DNA from 2 places in the Streptomyces sp. HUAS MS02 genome. Region 2 is predicted to be linked to the other one. Evidence: riboswitches for the same ligand, from Rfam matches in the RefSeq annotation. Region 2 holds a riboswitch; the other holds the start of a gene.

Region 1 (9,236 bases), 6.1 Mb from region 2:
TCGGTACGGCGCTCGCGATCAAGATGGTGGCGTACGTGGTGATCGCCCCCGTCGTGGGCGCGGTCGCCGACCGGCTGCCCCGCCGGGCCCTGATGGTGGCGGCGGACCTGGTGCGGGCGGGGATCGCCGTGTCCCTGCCGTTCGTCGGCGAGGTCTGGCAGGTCTACGTCCTGGTGTTCCTCCTGCAGTCCGCGTCGGCCGTGTTCACGCCCACCTTCCAGGCCGTCATCCCCGATGTGCTGCCCGAGGAACGCGACTACACCCGGGCCCTGTCGATGTCCCGGCTCGCCTATGACCTGGAGAGCCTCTTCTCCCCCGCGCTCGCGGCCGCGCTGTTGTCCGTGACGACCTACGACGGGCTGTTCACCGGCACGGTCCTCGGGTTCCTCGCCTCGGCCGCGCTGGTCGTCTCCACCGCCCTGCCCGAGCGGGCCGCCGGCACCGCCCCGTGGGCGGGCGGCGCGTACGCCAGGGCCACCGCCGGGACGCGTCTCTTCCTCGGCGTACCCGAGCTGCGGGCCCTGCTCGTCCTGAACCTCGCGGTCGCGGCGGCCGGGGCGATGGTGACGGTGAACTCCGTCGTCTACGTCCGTGATGTGCTCGGCCTGTCCGCGAGCGCCCTGCCGCTGGCGCTCGGGGCGTACGGGGCGGGGTCAATGGCCGTGGCGCTGGTGCTGCCCCGGGTGCTGGAGAAGGTCCCCGACCGTGCCGTGATGCTGCCGGGCGCGCTGTCGCTGGCCGGCGTCTTCGCCGGGCTCGGGGCCGTCACCGGCGCGCAGGGCGGGAGTTGGCGGCTGCCCGCGCTGCTGGTGCTCTGGGCCGCGTTCGGTGCCGCGTGCTCGGCGGTGCTCACTCCGGCCGGGCGTCTGGTCCGCCGCTCGGTGGCGCCCGGGGAGCGTACGGCCGCGTTCGCGGCCCAGTTCTCCCTCTCGCACGGCTGCTGGCTGCTGACGTATCCGCTGGCCGGATGGCTGGGGGCGACGGCAGGGCTGAACTGGGCCGTGCTCGCCCTGGGTTCGCTCGCGCTGGGCGCGGCGCTGACGGCCGTACGGCTGTGGCCTGCGTCGTCGACGTCCCACGTGCACGCCGGGCTCCCCTCCGGTCACCCCCATCTGGTGGGCGCCCGACGCGTCCGGGCCGGATGGCGGCACAGTCACGGCCATCTCGGGGACGGGCTGCACGCGCACTAGGGAGTGGCCGAGGTGCGGCGGTCAGCCGGTCGTCCACTTCTGCTCGATCCGCGCGAACCGCCAGACCAGCAGGGCTGTGTTGTCGATGGCGGCGATGTGGTCGGCGTCGAAGGCGTGCCGCATGCCCAGGGTGTAGGCGGTGACGCCCATGCCGACGCCGAAGGTCTTGCTGCCGACGCTGTGGTGCTCGGGGGCGACGATCACCACGAGCGTGAACCAGCCGATGAGGTGCAGAGCGAGGATGAACCCGGCCATCCCGGCCAGGCTCGCCCACTCCCCGCGCGTCAGGGAGGAGCGGATCCGCCGCCAGGAGAGTCCGCCCGGCCCGGCGGTGGCCGAGGGGGCGGTGTCGGTGCCAGGAGCCATGGGGCGTGCGCCTCTTCTTCCATGGGTGCGTGCGGTCGCGTCCTCTCAGCCTTGTGCGCCATGTTGGCAGCTGCAACTATCTCGCAGTAAAGCTCGCGTCTGCTTTCGGTCAGCCGTGGGCTCCTGTCGACGCGCGAGGCGTGCGCCGGAGCGTGCGCCCGGGTGTGAGCTGTCGCACGGCGCCCGCGCGCCCCTGGCCTCCGCTTGTCAGCGTCCTTATCTGGGCACTACTGTCACCACGCCTTGGTGAACGGGAAATCCGGTGTGATGCCGGTGCGGCCCTCGCCACTGTGATCGGGAAGTCCGGCTCCGGTCCTCACGGACAGCCACTGGGTCTTCGGACCCGGGAAGGCGGAGCACGGGCGGTGTCACCCGTAAGCCAGGAGACCGGCCAAGGCGCGTCAACCATCCACGAGGTGCTGGAGAGGGTCTGCTGAGCCATGCACATAGCCGAGGGTTTCCTTCCTCCGGCGCACGCGATCGCCTGGGGTGTCGCGTCCGCGCCGTTCGTCGTCCACGGAGTACGGGCACTCACCCGTGAGGTCAGGGAGCACCCCGAGAGCACACTGCTGCTCGGTGCCTCGGGTGCCTTCACCTTCGTCCTGTCCGCGCTGAAGCTGCCGTCGGTCACCGGGAGTTGCTCCCACCCCACCGGCACCGGCCTCGGCGCCATCCTGTTCCGGCCGCCGATCATGGCGGTCCTCGGCACCATCACCCTGCTCTTCCAGGCCCTGTTGCTCGCCCACGGGGGTCTGACCACGCTCGGCGCCAACGTCTTCTCCATGGCGATCGCCGGCCCCTGGGCGGGGTACGGCGTCTACCGGCTGTTGCGACGCTTCGACGTGCCGCTGATGGTGACGGTGTTCTTCGGCGCGTTCGTCGCCGACCTGGTCACCTACTGCGCCACCAGCGTGCAGTTGGCGCTCGCCTTCCCCGACCCGAGCAGCGGTTTCCTGGGCGCGCTCGGCAAGTTCGGCTCCATCTTCGCCGTCACCCAGATCCCGCTCGCGGTCAGCGAGGGTCTGCTCACCGTGCTGGTGATGCGTCTGCTGGTGCAGTCGAGCAAGGGCGAACTCACCCGGCTCGGCGTGCTCCTGACCGGCAGGCAGGGCCGCACCGGGGCCGAGAGGGAGAACGAGACCGAGGCGGTGGCCCGATGAACCGGAACACGAAGATCAACGTACTGCTGCTGCTCGTCGTGGCCGCGCTCGCCGTCCTGCCGCTGGCCCTCGGCCTCGGTGACCACAAGGAGGAGCCGTTCTCGGGCGCCGACGGCGAGGCGGAGACAGCGATCACCGAGATCGAGCCGGACTACGAGCCGTGGTTCTCCCCGCTGTACGAGCCGCCGTCGGGTGAGATCGAGTCGGCGCTCTTCTCCCTCCAGGCGGCCCTCGGCGCGGGCGTCCTCGCCTACTACTTCGGCGTCCGCCAAGGCCGGCGCCAGGGCGAGGCCCGGGCGCGGGCGCTGCTGGACGCGGCCGGGGAGACCGACAAGGCCCCGGAGAAGCCGGTGGACGCGACCGTGGCGGCCTCGACCACGAGCGCGTCCGGCCCGACGGTGAGCGCGTCCAGCCCTGCGGCGAGCGTTCCGGCGGCCGCGGCCCCGAAGGGCGCGTCGGGGGCGTCCGACACCCCCGACCCGACCGGCGACGAAGGCTCGTCCGGTCGCTCCGGGGCTGCCCCGGCCGGGCGGGGCTGACCCGGGTGCTGCCGATCGACGCGGCGGCGCACAGCAGTCGCTGGCGCCGCCGTCATCCCGTGGACAAGGCCGTGCTCGGGCTCGGCCTCACCGTGCTCGCGATCTCCCTGCCGCCCTGGCCTGGCGCGGCCCTGGTCCTGCTGACCTCGCTCGTGGTGCTGCTGGGCCCCGCGGGCGTGCCCGGCCGCCGGCTGTGGCGGGCCTACCGCGTTCCGTTGGGCTTCTGCGTGACCGGCGCGCTGCCGCTGCTCGTGCAGGTGGGCGGGCCGCAGGGGTTCGTCACGCCGGCCGACGGCGGAGCGGTCCGCGCCGGGGAACTGTTGCTGCGCACCTCGGCCGCCTCCCTCGGCGTCCTCCTGTTCGCCTTCACCACCCCGATGTCGGACCTGCTGCCCCGGCTGGTCCGGGCCGGGGTGCCCGCGCCGGTCGTGGACGTGGCCCTGGTCACCTACCGGATGAGCTTTCTGCTCCTGGACTCGATGCGCCGGATCCGGGAGGCGCAGGCGGCGCGGCTGGGGCACACCACCCGGGCCGCCACCTGGCGTTCCCTCGCCGGGCTCGGCGCCACCGCGTTCGTACGGGCCTTCGACCGGGCGGCACGGCTGCAGACCGGGCTCGCCGGACGGGGGTACGACGGCACTCTGCGCGTCCTGGTGCCCGAGGCCCGGGTCTCCGTGCGGTTCACCACGGCCAGTGTCGCGCTCCTGGCGGCCGTCGCCGCCCTCACCCTCGTCCTGGAAAGGCCGCTGACATGAGCGAGCCCGTACTCGTCGCCCTGCGGGGCGCGTCGTTCGCGTACGAGGACGGACCGCCCGTGCTCAGCGAACTCGACTTCGAGGTGCGCGCGGGGCGAGCGCTCGCCCTGCTGGGCCGCAACGGCAGCGGCAAGACGACGCTGATGCGGCTGCTCAGCGGCGGACTGCGGCCCCGCGCGGGCGAGTTGGCCGTCGAGGGGCGGCCGGTGTCGTACGACCGCAAGGGGCTCACCCGGCTCAGGACGACGGTCCAGCTGGTCGTCCAGGACCCGGACGACCAGCTCTTCGCGGCGTCCGTCGCGCAGGACGTGTCGTTCGGACCGCTGAACCTCGGACTGCCCGACGCGCAGGTGCGGGACCGGGTGGACGAGGCGCTCGGCGCGCTCGGTATCGCCGCCCTCGCCGACCGGCCGACCCATCTGCTCTCCTACGGCCAGCGCAAGCGGACCGCCATCGCCGGGGCGGTCGCGATGCGGCCCCGGGTCCTGATCCTCGACGAGCCGACCGCCGGACTCGACCCGGACGGACAGGAGCGGCTCCTCGCCACCCTGGACGAGCTGCGCCGCTCCGGCACCACCGTCGTGATGGCCACCCATGACGTCGACCTCGCGCTGCGCTGGGCCGACGACGCGGCGCTGCTCACCCCGACCGGCGCGCGCACGGGCCCGGTGGCGGAGATGCTCGCCCGCACGGATCTCCTGCACCAGGCGGGGCTGCGGCTCCCCTGGGGTGTCGCGGTCGCCCGGCTGCTGCGTGGGCAGGGGCTGTTGGAGCGGGAGGAGGCGGGCCCGCGCACACCGGACGAGTTGGCGGCCCTCGCGGAGGCGGACGCCGGACCGGGCTCGCGGCTGCCTCAGCCTCAGATCCGCAGGCCGTAGACGCGCACGGCGGTGCCCGCGAAGACCTCCCGGCGTTCGGCCTCACCGAGTCCGGACATCAACGCGTCGGCGACGTCCAGGACTTCGGCGTAGTCGGAGGCGAGTCGGCAGACCGGCCAGTCGGAGCCGTACATCAGCCGCTCGGGCCCGAAGGCGTCCAGCACGGTGTCGGCGTACGGGACGAGGTCGGTCCGTGCCGCTGCGCCAGATCGTCCACTCGCTCACCCCGGCGGCGCGGATGGCGGTGGTCAGTTCCCCGGGGACCTCGCGGTGGGCCGCCTCGTACTCCTCGACGCGGTCGGCGCGGACCTTGGTGTGCAGGGCGACCCTCACGACGGCTCCTTCGGCTGCGGGACGGGGGTGCTCGGGCTCAGCAGCCCCTCGGCGCGCAACTCGTCCCAGAGGGCGGCCGGGACGGGGCGGCCGTGCAGGTCGACCGTGTCGCGCACCTCCTCGGCGGAGCGCGCGCCCGTGAGCACGGCCGCGACCGCCGGGTGAGCGGAGGGGAACGCCAGGGCCGCGCCGCGCAGCGGTACGCCGTGGCGCTCGGTGACCGCCCCCAGCCGCAGGGCGCGATCGAGCACGGGCTTCCGCACGGGGGCGTAGTCGTACGTGGCCTGCGGCTTCGGGTCGATCAGCAGGCCGGAGTTGAAAACGCCGCCGATGAGCACGCTGCGTCCCCGGGCGGTGGCCTCGGGCAGCAGTTCCGCCAGGCCCTCCTGTTCGAGGAGGGTGTAGCGGCCGGCCAGCAGCACCACGTCGATGTCGGTCTCGCGCAGGAAGCGGGTGGGCACGGCGCACTGGTTCATGCCGACGCCGATGGCGCCGACGACTCCCTCGTCGCGCAGCCGCTCCAGCGCCGGGTAGGCCTCCCGCAGGGCCTGTTCGACGTGGTCGTCGGGGTCGTGGAGGAGGACCACGTCCACCCGGTCCAGACCGAGCCGTCGCAGGCTGGCCTCCAGGGAGCGCAGGACGCCGTCGGCGGTGAAGTCCCAGACGCGGCGGTGGGTCGCGGGGACCGCGAAGCCGTTTCCCAGGTCGTCGCCCTCGGCGGACTCGTTCTCCACCAGCAGCCGACCGACCTTGGTGGAGATCGTGTACGACTCCCGGGGGCGGCCGCGGAGCGCGGCGCCGAGGCGGCGTTCGGACAGGCCGAGCCCGTAGTGGGGGGCGGTGTCGAAGGTGCGGATGCCGGCGTCCCAGGCCGCGTCGATCGCGGCGGCGGCCTCCTGGTCGGACACCGGGCGGAAGAGGTTGCCGATGCCCGCGGCGCCGTAGGCCAGCTCGGTGACGCGGACTTCGGTGCGGCCGAGGGTCGTGCTCCTCATGAGCCCGCCGGCCGGAGTCTGAGGCCCTGCACTCCGCCGTCGACGGCGAGGGCCGTGCCGGTGACGGACGCCGCGGCGGGGCTCGCCAGGTAGACGATGGCGGCGGCGACCTCGTCGGCGGTGACCAGACGGCCCAGGGGCTGGCGGGCGCTGAGCGCGGCGCGCTCCGCTTCGGGGTCGTCGGCGGCGTCGAGGAGGCGGCCGACCCAGGGGGTGTCGGCGGTGCCGGGGTTGACGCAGTTGACGCGGATGCCCTCGCGGACGTGGTCGGCGGCCATGGCCAGGGTCAGGGAGAGGACGGCGCCCTTGCTGGCGGAGTACAGGGCGCGCTGGGGCAGGCCGGCGGTGGTGGCGATGGAGCCCAGGTTGACGATGCTCGCGTAGGAGGAGGCGCGCAGGTGGGGCAGGGCCGCGCGGCTGGTGCGGACCATGCCGAGGACGTTGACGTCGAGGACGCGCTGCCACTCGGGGTCGGGGTTGTCCTCGACGGTGCCCTGCGCGCCGATGCCAGCGTTGTTGACGAGGATGTCGAGCCCGCCGAGCCGCTCGGCGGCCTCCGTGACGGCGGCCCGTACGGAGGCGTCGTCGCTGACGTCGGCCTTGAGGGCGATCAGCGGGGCCGAGGCCCCGGAGGGGTCGAGGTCGAGCACCGCGACCCGGGCGCCCCGTGCGGTCAGCAGTCTGGCGGTGGCGAGCCCTATCCCGGACGCTCCTCCGGTGACGATCGCGCGGAGCCCCGTCAGCTCACCTGTCTGCCCGGTCATGCGACTTCCTCCTGTCCAGCGAGGTCGGCGGCCCAGAACGTGCCGTCCGGGTAACGGTATTCGGCGAGCGACCCGGCCCGCATGGTCGCGGAGAAACCCGGGGTCAAGGGGGCGGCGTAGTGGCCCTCGCGCATCACCACGGGGGCGGTGAAGTGCTCGTGGAGGTGGTCGACGTACTCGATGACGCGGTTCTCGGTGGTGCCGCAGAGAGCGAGGTAGTCGAACATGGACAGGTGCTGAACGAGTTCGCACAGGCCCACGCCGCCTGCGTGCGGGCAGACCGGGACGCCGAACTTGGCGGCGAGCAGCAGGATCGCCAGGTTCTCGTTGACGCCCCCAACGCGGGCCGCGTCGATCTGGAGGACGTCGATGGCCTCGGCCTGGAGGAGCTGTTTGAAGACGATGCGGTTCTGGACGTGTTCGCCGGTGGCGACCTTCACCGGGGCGACGCCGCGGCGCACGGCGGCGTGGCCGAGGATGTCGTCGGGGCTGGTGGGCTCCTCGATCCAGTAGGGGTCGAAGTCGGCGAGGGCACGGGTCCACTCGATCGCCTCGCCGATGTTCCAGCGCTGGTTGGCGTCGACGGCGATGCGGATGCCGTCGCCGACGGCGGCGCGTGCGGTGCGCAGACGGCGGATGTCGTCATCGAGGTCGGCGCCGACCTTGAGCTTGATCTGGGTGAAGCCGTCGGCGACGGCCTGCTTGGCCAGCCGGGTGAGCTTCTCGTCGGGGTAGCCGAGCCAGCCGGGTGAGGTGGTGTAGCCAGGGTAGCCGCGCTCCAGCAGCACGGCCTCGCGCTCCGCGAGCCCGGCGCGGCCCTCGCGCAGCAGCCGGAGCGCTTCCTCGGGGGTGAGGGCGTCGGCGATGTAGCGGAAGTCGACCTGGGAGACCAGCCACTCGGGGTCGGCCTGGGCGAGCAGCCGCCACAGGGGCAGGCCGGCGCGCTTGGCCGCCAGGTCCCAGACGGCGTTGACGACGGCGCCGATGGCCATGTGAATCACGCCCTTCTCGGGGCCGAGCCAGCGCAGCTGGCTGTCGCCGATCAGGTCGCGGTTGACGGAGCCGGGGTCCGCGCACAGCTCCTCGACCGAGCGGCCGACCAGGTGGGGCCGCAGGGCGCCGATGGCGGCGACCTGGACATCGTTGCCGCGGCCGATGGTGAAGGTGAAGCCGTGGCCTTCGAGACCGTCGCCGGCGTCCGTGCGCAGCACGACGTAGGCGGCGGAGTAGTCGGGGTCCGGGTTCATGGCGTCCGACCCGTCCAGCTCCCGTGAGGTGGGGAACCGGACGTCGTAGGTGTCGACCGCGGTGATCCTGGCGTGGGTTGCAGTCACGGGGCTGCTCAAGGGGGTGCCCTTCACGCTTGGCCGAAGGTCTGGCGCTGGCTCCCGAGCCCGTCGATCTCCAACTCGACGGTGTCACCCGGGCGGAGATAGGGGGTGCCGGGCAGGCCGAGGGCGACGCCGGCGGGCGTACCGGTGTTGATCACGTCGCCGGGCTCCAGGACCATGTACCGGCTGAGGTAGGCGACGATCTCGTGGACCGGGAAGATCATGTCGCGGGTGTGCCCGTGCTGGCGCTCGACGCCGTTGACGGTCAGCCGCAGTCCGAGGTCCTGCGGGTCGCCGACCTCGTCGGCGGTGACCAGCCAGGGCCCCATCGGGTTGAAGGTCTCGCAGGACTTGCCGAGGTCCCACTGCGAGGAGTACTCCAGCTGGAACTCGCGCTCGGAGACGTCATGGCTGACCACGTACCCGGCGATCACCTCGGCAGCCTCCTCGGGACCCTCCAGGTAGCGGGCCCGCCGCCCGATGACGACCCCCAGTTCGACCTCCCAGTCGGTCTTGACCGAGCCGCGCGGGATCAGCACCTCGTCGTACGGGCCCACAACCGTGCTCGGATCCTTCATGAAGACCACGGGGCGGGGCGGGATGGCGGCGCCGGTCTCGGCGGCGTGGTCGCGGTAGTTGAGTCCGACGCAGATCACCTTGCCGGGGCGGGCGAGCGGGGCGCCGATGCGCGGGCCGTCGGGGTCGAGCTCGGGAAGGGCGCCGGCCTCGATCGCCGCGCGGGCGCGGTCGACTCCCCCGGACGCGAGGAAGGCGCCGTCGATGTCGCGGGCCACGGACGACAGATCGAGCAGCGAGCCGTCGTCGGTACGGACGGCGGGCCGCTCCTCTCCCGGAGCGCCGACGCGTAGCAGTTTCATTGGGGCAGCTCCCTTGCCATGCGGTTCGTTCATTCATCGGAGGAATG
Region 2 (9,236 bases):
CAACTCGCCACGAGCGCGATGTTGATGAGCGTCTTCACCCAGCCGGAGACCCGCTGGAGCAGCAGGGCGATCGCCATGCCGATGACCATCGTGAAGACGACGCAGGCGGCGGCGAAGACGATGGTCCGGACGACGACCGCCCAGAACTCGCTGTCGCCGAGCACCTTGGCGAAGTTGTCGAGGCCGACCGACTCCGCCGGCTTGAACCCCCAGAGCTGCGACTGGCCGAACTCCTGGAAGGACAGGGTGACGAGCCGGACGAGCGGGTAGCCGAGGACGACGGCGAGGATCAGCAGGCAGGGGGCCAGCAGGGCCCAGGGAACGGCGGCCCCGCCGGAAGTCCGCTTCCCGGTCGGCCGTTCCGGCGCCGCCGGCGGTGGCGGTGGCCCCGGCCGCACGGGCGGCACCTTCGCTGGGGCGGTCGTGTCTGCGGCACTCATCGCGCACTCCTAAGCAGATGAAGGAGGGGCCAGGCAGCCTCCCCGAGGGGCTGCGCCCCGAAAGGGGCCGGGGAACTGCGCGACCAGCCACAACGCACCGGCACCGAACCCGGCCCCGTCGCGGCACTTTCTTAGATCACCCACCGGCCGAACCGATGTCGTCGACCGGCCCGACCGATGTCCCCCACCGGCCGAACCGTGCGGCACCCCCGGCCGGGCCCGGCCACCACGGCCAGGCCCGACCGGCAGGTCACCTCACTCGTTGTTGATGACCTTGTCGATCTCGGCGTCGGCGTCCTTCGCGGCCTCCTCGACCGACTTCTTGCCGGTGCCGATGGACTGCAGCATCGTCTGGAGGATCTGCGCCTTCTCGACCTGGCCCCAGCCCGGTGCCATCGGCACGAACCAGTTGGACTCGGCCGCGGTGGCCGGGACCGCCGTCGCCGGGTCGTCCTTCAGCGTGGCGAGGTCGGTCTTGTTGTTGGGCAGGTTGCCCTTCTCCATCAGCCCCTTCTGACCGGCGGGCCCGGTGAAGGCGTTGATCCACTCGGCGGCGACGGTCTGCGCGTCGGACTTCACCGGGACGGCGAGGTCACTGCCGCCGAGGAAGACGGGCAGGTTCTTGCCGGACGGGCCGGGCAGCACGAAGTTCTCGACGTTGCCGGCGAGCTTGCCGGTCTTGTCGTTCTCCTTGGCCGCGGCGGTCGCGCCCTCCCAGGCGGGGGCGAAGATCATGCCGGACTTGCCCTGGCCGTAGACGATGTACCGGTCGGACTCGTCCTTGGTCTTGTCGCCGTGCATGTACGTGTCGACGACGTTCTTGAACTCGTTCAGGCCCTTGAGGGACTCCGGGGAGGAGAGGCTGGCCTTCCACTTGCCGCCGGACTCGACGGCTATGGAGCCGCCGGCGTCGTAGACGAAGGACATGGCCGCGTACCAGTCGCGGGTGGGCTGGTACCAGGCGCTGAACTTGTCGCCCCGCTTCTTCTGGACCTTGTCGAGGGCGGCGGTGAGCTCGTCGTACGTCTTCGGCGGGGACTTGACGCCCGCGGCGGCGAAGACGTCCTTGCGCCAGTTGGCGACGCGGCCACCGGCGTAGTACGGGACGCCGTAGGTCTTGCCCTCGTAGGTGACGGAGGCCTTGAGGCCGTCCAGCCAGGCCCCGGAGTTGTCGAACTTCGCCGGGTCGAGGGGGGCGAAGGCGCCCTTGACCATGTAGGCGAGCATCTCCGTGTTGCCCATCTCGACCACGTCGGGGGCCTTGTCGGTGGCGAGGACGGCGTCGAGCTTGGCGTTCTTGTCGGGCCAGCCGTAGTACTCGTGCGTGATCGTGATGCCGGGGTGCTTCTTCTCGATCGCCGCGTCGGCGGCCTTGACCAGCTCCGGCCAGTTGTTCTGCGCGTCGACCGTGAGCCAGACCGTCAGCTCCTTGGTGTCCGCCCCGGTGTCGGAGCTCTTGTCCTCGCCGCCCCCGCACGCCGCGATGGAGACCATCATGCCCGCGACACAGATCGCGGTCGTCAGCTTCCTCTTCACGCCACCCTCCTCAGGGATGCCATTGCTCAGGGATGCCACAAACCCCCCTGCTCCCCGCGGTGACAGACGTACCGCCCATGGGGCCAGGACCTGGACCAATGGTGTAGACCAGTACGCCGGAGCTTGGCTCAGACCATTCGCCGTGTCAAGGGTGCTCGAACCCCCTCTCACCAGCCGTTATGCGACCTACATATGCAGGAACCTTTATGTAATAAGGCAGCGAAAACCGCGCGACTGAGCCACACTCTTCGGGTAGACCACTGCGCCTTCCCCGGGAGGACCACCGGAGACCCTTCCGTGGACTAGACCAGCGGGGCCCGCAGAGGTATACAGAGGGATCACGCCACGAGGAGCCGGGAAGGCGGAGCATGAGCACCGACGTCAGCAGTGCGGAGAACGAGAACGGGGCGGCCGTCCGTACCGCACGCGTGCCCAAGTACTACCGCCTGAAGAAGCACCTGCTCGACATGACCGAGACGCTTCCGCCCGGCACCCCGGTACCGCCCGAGCGCACCCTCGCAGCCGAGTTCGACACCTCGCGCACGACCGTGCGCCAGGCGCTGCAGGAGCTGGTGGTCGAGGGGCGGTTGGAGCGCATCCAGGGCAAGGGCACGTTCGTGGCCAAGCCGAAGGTCTCCCAGGCGCTGCAACTCACCTCCTACACCGAGGACATGCGCGCCCAGGGGCTCGAACCCACCTCGCAGCTGCTGGACATCGGCTACATCACCGCGGACGACACGCTCGCGGGACAGCTCGACATCACCGCCGGCGGCCGGGTGCTGCGCATCGAGCGGCTGCGCATGGCGAACGGCGAGCCGATGGCGATCGAGACGACCCATCTGAGCGCCAAGCGCTTCCCGGCGCTGCGCAGGTCGCTGGTGAAGTACACCTCCCTCTACACCGCGCTCGCCGAGGTGTACGACGTCCATCTCGCCGAGGCCGAGGAGACCATCGAGACCTCGCTGGCCACGCCGCGCGAGGCCGGCCTGCTGGGCACGGACGTCGGCCTGCCGATGCTGATGCTCTCCCGGCACTCGCTGGACAAGGACGGACAGCCGGTGGAGTGGGTGCGCTCCGTGTACCGGGGCGACCGGTACAAGTTCGTGGCCCGCCTCAAGCGACCGCAGGACTGAGCCCGTTCGGGGCCTCCCCGGCTCGGCGCCCGCGCGCGGAGGGGCCTGCCGACTCCAACTCCAGCGCCGTCTCACCACTGGTGGACCACCGGCTTGAACACAGAACCTCCGCATCCGATATCCGGACAGGGGGTTCCGTACGACGGAAGCCGTCCCTTAGATTTCCTGCGCGTTGCGCGAGGGATCAAAGGTGACCCAGTGGTGATCGGCGAGGGGACGGAACCGGGACATGTCAGAAGCGTCTGAAGTGAGGCCGCCGGCACCCGAAGCGGGACCACCGACGGTGACACCTGTCAGGGTGGTCATCGCCCTGTGTCTGCTCGCCCCGTTCGTCGCGATGCTCTGGGTCGGCTCGTACGCCAAGACGGACCCGGTGTTCATCGGCATCCCCTTCTTCTACTGGTACCAGATGGCCTGGGTGCTCATCTCCACCGCGCTCACCGCCACCGCGTACGTCCTGTGGCAGCGTGACCAGCGCGCCCGGAAATCCGGCGAGTCGCAGCAGCCCCAGCGGTCCCCGGAGTCCCAGGACGGGGGTGCCGCGAAGTGAAGGACGGCGTGAACGGCGTGGCACTCGCCGTCTTCATCTTCTTCTTCCTGGCCGTCACGGTCATGGGCTTCCTGGCCGCGCGCTGGCGCAAGGCCGAGAACGAGCACAGCCTCGACGAATGGGGCCTCGGCGGCCGGTCGTTCGGCACCTGGATCACCTGGTTCCTGCTGGGCGGCGACCTCTACACCGCGTACACCTTCGTCGCCGTGCCGGCGGCGATCTACGCGGCGGGCGCGGCCGGTTTCTTCGCGGTGCCCTACACGATCCTGGTCTATCCGCTGATCTTCACGTTCCTGCCCCGCCTGTGGTCGGTCTCCCACAAGCACGGCTATGTGACGACCTCGGACTTCGTCCGCGGCCGCTTCGGCTCGAAGGGCCTGTCGCTGGCGGTCGCGCTGACCGGCATCCTCGCGACGATGCCGTACATCGCCCTCCAACTCGTCGGTATCCAGGCCGTCCTGGACGTGATGGGCGTCGGCGGCGGCGAGAACACCAACTGGTTCATCAAGGACCTGCCCCTGCTGATCGCGTTCGGTGTCCTGGCGGCCTACACCTACTCCTCCGGCCTCCGGGCGCCCGCGCTGATCGCGTTCGTGAAGGACACCCTGATCTACATCGTCATCGCAGTGGCGATCATCTACATCCCGATCAAGCTCGGCGGCTTCGACGACATCTTCGCCAAGGCGGGCGAGGCCTACAGCCAGACCAACCCGGCGACCGACAAGCCACGCGGCGCGCTCGTCCCGGGCGACGCCAACCAGTGGACGTACGCGACGCTGGCCCTCGGCTCGGCGCTGGCGCTCTTCATGTACCCGCACTCGATCACGGCGACGCTGTCGTCCAAGAGCCGCGAGGTCATCCGCCGGAACACGACGATCCTGCCGCTGTACTCCCTGATGCTGGGCCTGCTGGCGCTGCTGGGCTTCATGGCGATCGCGGCCGGCGTCCAGGTGCAGAACGGCCAGCTGGCGATCCCGCAGCTGTTCGAGACGATGTTCCCGGACTGGTTCGCGGGCGTGGCCTTCGCCGCCATCGGCATCGGCGCGCTGGTGCCCGCGGCGATCATGTCCATCGCGGCGGCGAACCTCTTCACCCGCAACATCTACAAGGACTTCATCAAACCGGACGCCACGCCCGCGCAGGAGACGAAGGTCTCCAAGCTGGTGTCCCTGCTGGTGAAGGTGGGTGCGCTGGCCTTCGTCCTCACCATGGACAAGACGGTCGCCATCAACTTCCAGCTCCTGGGCGGCATCTGGATCCTCCAGACCTTCCCGGCCCTCGTCGGCGGTCTCTTCACCCGCTGGTTCCACCGCTGGGCCCTCATCGCCGGCTGGGCGGTCGGCATGCTGTACGGGACGATCGCCGCGTACGGCGTGGCCTCCCCGACCCAGAAGCACTTCGGCGGCTCGTCCGCCGAGATCCCCGGCATCGGCGAGATCGGCTACATCGGTCTGACGGCGTTCGTCCTCAACCTCGTGGTCACGGTGGTCCTCACCTTCGCCCTGCGCGCCGCGAAGGCCCCCGAGGGCATCGACGAGACCCGCCCCCAGGACTACACGGCAGACGCCGGCGACCCGGGAGTCCAGGTGGAACTCCCTCCGGCGACGGCGGGAACGAGCCACTAGCCGGGTTGCGCCCCTGAAAAAAAGGCAGGGGCGCAGCCCCGCCTCTTTCAGGGGCGCGGGGAACTGCGCGAGAACCCCCACCGGACGGACGTGTGGGGGTCAAAGGGGCACAGCCCCTCATGGACGGGACGGGTAGGGGCGGCGGGGGCGAGAAACACCCCGCTACGCTGGGACAGTGACCGCTCGCCCCCCGATCGTCCTGGACAGCGACCCCGGCATCGACGACGCCGTAGCCCTCCAGTACCTCCTGGGAACAGACCTCTGGGACCTCAAGGCGTACACCTCGGCAGGCGGAAACCTCCCCGCCGAAGCGACGTACGCCAACGCCCGCGCCCTCGCCCGAGCCCTACGCATCGACACCCACGTCCCGGTCCACAGAGGCGCCGGCCGCCCCCTCTCCCGCCTCCCCTACCGCGAGGCCTCCGCCTTCCACGGCCGCGCCGGCCTCGGCGACGAAACCCTCCCCGACTCCACGGCCCCGCACCCCACGGAGTCCTCCGCCCAGGCCCTGCTCCGCCTGTCGAGGGAGTACGAGGGCGAGCTGACCGTGTGCGCCACCGGACCCCTCACCAACGTGGCCATCGCCCTGCTGGAGGACCCGCACTTCGCCCACCGCGTCCGCAAGTTCGTGTTCATGGGCGGCGCCGCGCAGGTCCCGGGCAATTTCACCCCGGTCGCCGAGTTCAACATCTGGGCCGACCCGGACGCCGCCGAGATCGTGCTCTCCTCGGGCATCCCGTTCACCATGGTCGACCTGGACGCCTCGCACCGCTGGCTGTTCCGCCCGGAGGACCTCGCCGCGCTGGAGGCCGCGGGCCCCGGCACGGCCCTCGCCGCCCGGCTGATGCGCACCTACATGGGCGCCTACACCCGCCACGGCGGAGACGGCACCTGCCCGCTGCACGATCCGCTGGCCGTCGGCGTCTGCGGCGACGAGGCGTTCGTCGAGGCCGCGGAGGGGGCTGTCGTCGTGGAGTGCGCGAGCGAACTCACGCGTGGCCAGACGGTGTTCGTGCCGACCGCCGCCCGGCGCGTCTGCTACTCCGAGTCCCCCGCGCTGACGGCGCGCCTGCGGGCCACCGGCCGGGTCGCGCTGGGACCGGGCACCCGTGACTTCACCGCGGACTTCGTGACGACGCTGCCCCGGTGGCCGGCGACGGCCTGACGCGGCCTGCGCGATCTCCACCGGAGAGCCCGAACAGCGCGGCGCGACCTGCGCGATCCCGAACGGCGATCCCGAATGACCTGGGGTCACCCCCCCGGTCCCGAACGGCCCGGCGGGACACGCGCGGTCCGATTGTCCGACCGACGGCGCTCCCTGTGGAAAACCGCAGCCCCGCCGACCCGTCGCTCGTGCACACTGCGACGCATGGACATCACCATCAGGACCGCCGCTCCCGCCGAGTACGCCGCACTCGGCGAGATCACCGGCCAGGCCTACCTCGGCGACGGCCTGCTGGACTTCGGGCAGAGCGACCAGTACCTCGACGAGCTGCGGGACGTGGCGAAGCGGGCCGCCGACGCCGACGTGCTCGTGGCGGTCGCGGACGAGCGGGTGCTGGGCGGAGTGACCTTCGTCCCCACGGGCGGCCCCATGGCCGACATCGCCCGTGCGGGAGAGGCCGAGATACGGATGCTCGCGGTCTCCCCGGAGGCCCGCGGGCGCGGTGCCGGCGAGGCGCTCGTGCGGGCCTGTGTGGAGCGCGCCCGCGCCGTGGAGGGCTGTGTGCGCCTCGTGCTGTCGACCCAACGCGGCATGCAGGCCGCCCATCGCATCTACGAACGCCTGGGTTTCACCCGCACACCGGAGCGCGACTGGAACCCCCTGCCCGACCTCCTCGACGTCACTCTCATCACCTACGAGTTGACGCTCTGACACCCTGCAAGACCGAAGGCGACACAACATGTGGGGGTGACACCGCGCCCCGGCACTAGATGTATGCTCATGCTCGCTGTCGCCGCAGGGGAATCCGGTGTGAATCCGGAACTGTCCCGCAACGGTGTACGGGCGCGTGCACATCACCATGCGCGCACGCCTGTTCAGTCCGAACACCTGCCGACAGTGCGCCCGGCCGTCCGGTCCGGGTGCCCTGACGTCCGGGCCTCGCGGAATGGGCCGGTGGACGCGACGCCCCCGTGCGCTCGTGTGCTGCCGCCTGCCCTCCGCAGGGCCCCCAGCCGAGCGAGGGAGAGCCCCACGTGACCATCGCGCCAGCCGATCCGGTGTCAGACATCGCCGCGGCCGAGCCGGTTCCAGCCGACCCGGCGGCGGAGTCCGACGGCCCCGGTGCCGCGTTGCTGCGGACCCTGACCGAGCTGACCGCCGACCTCCCCGACGCCGACCCCGGCCGGGTCGCGGCCGCCGCGCTGCGCGGCCGGTCGGTGCGTGTCTCCTCCGCCGAGATGGTCGCGGAGCTGCGTGAGCTGGCCACGGAGGCGGCCGCGGGCCTCATCGCCGAGGACCCCGCCTACTCGAAGCTGGCCGCCCGGCTGCTGGCCATCGGCATCCGCGCCGAGGCGGCCTCGCAGGGTGTCACGACGTTCACCGAGTCCATCGCCGTGGGCCACCGGGAGGGCCTCGTCGCCGACCGCACGGCCGAGTTCGTCCGCGCCCACGCCGAGCGTCTCGACGCCCTGATCGACCCGGCCGGGGACGACCGCTTCGGCTACTTCGGTCTGCGCACCCTGCACAGCCGCTATCTGCTCCGGCACCCGCTCACCCGCAAGGTCGTCGAGACGCCCCAGCACTTCCTGCTGCGGGTCGCCGCCGGTCTCGCCGAGGACACGGGAGCCGATCCGGAGGCGGGACTCCGCGCCCTGGACGAAGTGGCCGCGCTGTACGGGCTCATGAGCCGCCTCGACTACCTCCCCTCCTCGCCCACGCTCTTCAACTCCGGCACGCGACACCCCCAGATGTCGTCCTGCTACCTCCTCGACTCCCCGCTGGACGAGCTGGACTCCATCTACGACCGCTACCACCAGGTGGCCCGCCTCTCGAAGCACGCCGGCGGCATCGGTCTGTCGTACTCCCGCGTCCGCGCGCGCGGTTCGCTGATCCGGGGCACCAACGGGCACTCCAACGGCATCGTGCCGTTCCTGAAGACGCTGGACGCCTCGGTCGCCGCCGTGAACCAGGGCGGCCGGCGCAAGGGCGCGGCCGCGGTCTACCTGGAGACCTGGCACTCCGACATCGAGGAGTTCCTGGAGCTGCGCGACAACACGGGCGAGGACGCCCGGCGTACGCACAACCTGAACCTGGCGCACTGGATCCCGGACGAGTTCATGCGCCGGGTGAACGCCGACGAGCAGTGGTCGCTGTTCTCCCCCTCCGACGTACCCGAGCTGGTCGACCTGTGGGGCGAGGAGTTCGAGGCCGCGTACCGCAAAGCGGAGGCGGACGGCCTGGCGAAGAAGACCATCGCGGCGCGCGACCTGTACGGCCGGATGATGCGCACCCTCGCGCAGACCGGCAACGGCTGGATGACCTTCAAGGACGCGGCCAACCGCACGGCGAACCAGACGGCCGAGCCGGGCCATGTCGTCCACTCCTCCAACCTCTGCACGGAGATCCTGGAGGTCACGAACGACGGGGAGACGGCAGTCTGCAACCTGGGCTCGGTGAACCTGGGCGCGTTCGTCGACCCGGCGGCGGGCGACATGGACTGGGCGCGGCTGGACGCGACCGTCCGGACCGCCGTCACCTTCCTCGACCGCGTGGTCGACATCAACTTCTACCCGACCGAGCAGGCGGGCCGCTCCAACGCGAAGTGGCGTCCGGTCGGACTCGGCGCGATGGGCCTGCAGGACGTCTTCTTCCAGCTGCGGCTGCCCTTCGACTCCCCCGAGGCGAACTCCCTGTCGACGCGGATCGCCGAGCGCGTCATGCTCGCCGCGTACGAGGCCTCGGCCGACCTCGCCGAGCGGTCCGGCCCGCTGCCGGCCTGGGAGAAGA

Evidence for each region. A riboswitch is a leader RNA that binds a small molecule or an ion and turns the genes downstream of it on or off. The one in region 2 is predicted to bind cobalamin.
Region 1: another riboswitch for cobalamin. It lies ahead of ACZ9QC_RS40070 (energy-coupling factor ABC transporter permease); the one in region 2 lies ahead of ACZ9QC_RS13320 (ribonucleoside-diphosphate reductase subunit alpha).

The regions. Positions count from the first base shown of each region.
Region 1 covers NZ_CM146747.1:9,271,301-9,280,536, reverse strand. Annotated here, with positions in the region: gene ACZ9QC_RS40080 (MFS transporter) at 1-1,190, shown strand, start outside; partial or broken gene ACZ9QC_RS40075 (HoxN/HupN/NixA family nickel/cobalt transporter) at 1,266-1,478, opposite strand; cobalamin riboswitch at 1,784-1,966, shown strand; gene ACZ9QC_RS40070 (energy-coupling factor ABC transporter permease) at 1,997-2,716, shown strand; gene ACZ9QC_RS40065 (energy-coupling factor ABC transporter substrate-binding protein) at 2,713-3,255, shown strand; gene cbiQ (cobalt ECF transporter T component CbiQ) at 3,261-4,010, shown strand; gene ACZ9QC_RS40055 (energy-coupling factor ABC transporter ATP-binding protein) at 4,007-4,888, shown strand; partial or broken gene ACZ9QC_RS40050 (amidohydrolase family protein) at 4,870-5,073, opposite strand; partial or broken gene ACZ9QC_RS40045 (L-rhamnose mutarotase) at 5,078-5,221, opposite strand; gene ACZ9QC_RS40040 (aldo/keto reductase) at 5,218-6,216, opposite strand; gene ACZ9QC_RS40035 (SDR family NAD(P)-dependent oxidoreductase) at 6,213-6,980, opposite strand; gene ACZ9QC_RS40030 (L-fuconate dehydratase) at 6,977-8,314, opposite strand; gene ACZ9QC_RS40025 (fumarylacetoacetate hydrolase family protein) at 8,338-9,189, opposite strand.
Region 2 covers NZ_CM146747.1:3,147,993-3,157,228, forward strand. Annotated here, with positions in the region: gene ACZ9QC_RS13285 (carbohydrate ABC transporter permease) at 1-440, opposite strand, end outside; gene ACZ9QC_RS13290 (extracellular solute-binding protein) at 696-1,976, opposite strand; gene ACZ9QC_RS13295 (GntR family transcriptional regulator) at 2,345-3,109, shown strand; gene ACZ9QC_RS13300 (DUF3311 domain-containing protein) at 3,339-3,659, shown strand; gene mctP (monocarboxylate uptake permease MctP) at 3,656-5,284, shown strand; gene ACZ9QC_RS13310 (nucleoside hydrolase) at 5,460-6,449, shown strand; gene ACZ9QC_RS13315 (GNAT family N-acetyltransferase) at 6,654-7,160, shown strand; cobalamin riboswitch at 7,224-7,359, shown strand; gene ACZ9QC_RS13320 (ribonucleoside-diphosphate reductase subunit alpha) at 7,484-9,236, shown strand, end outside.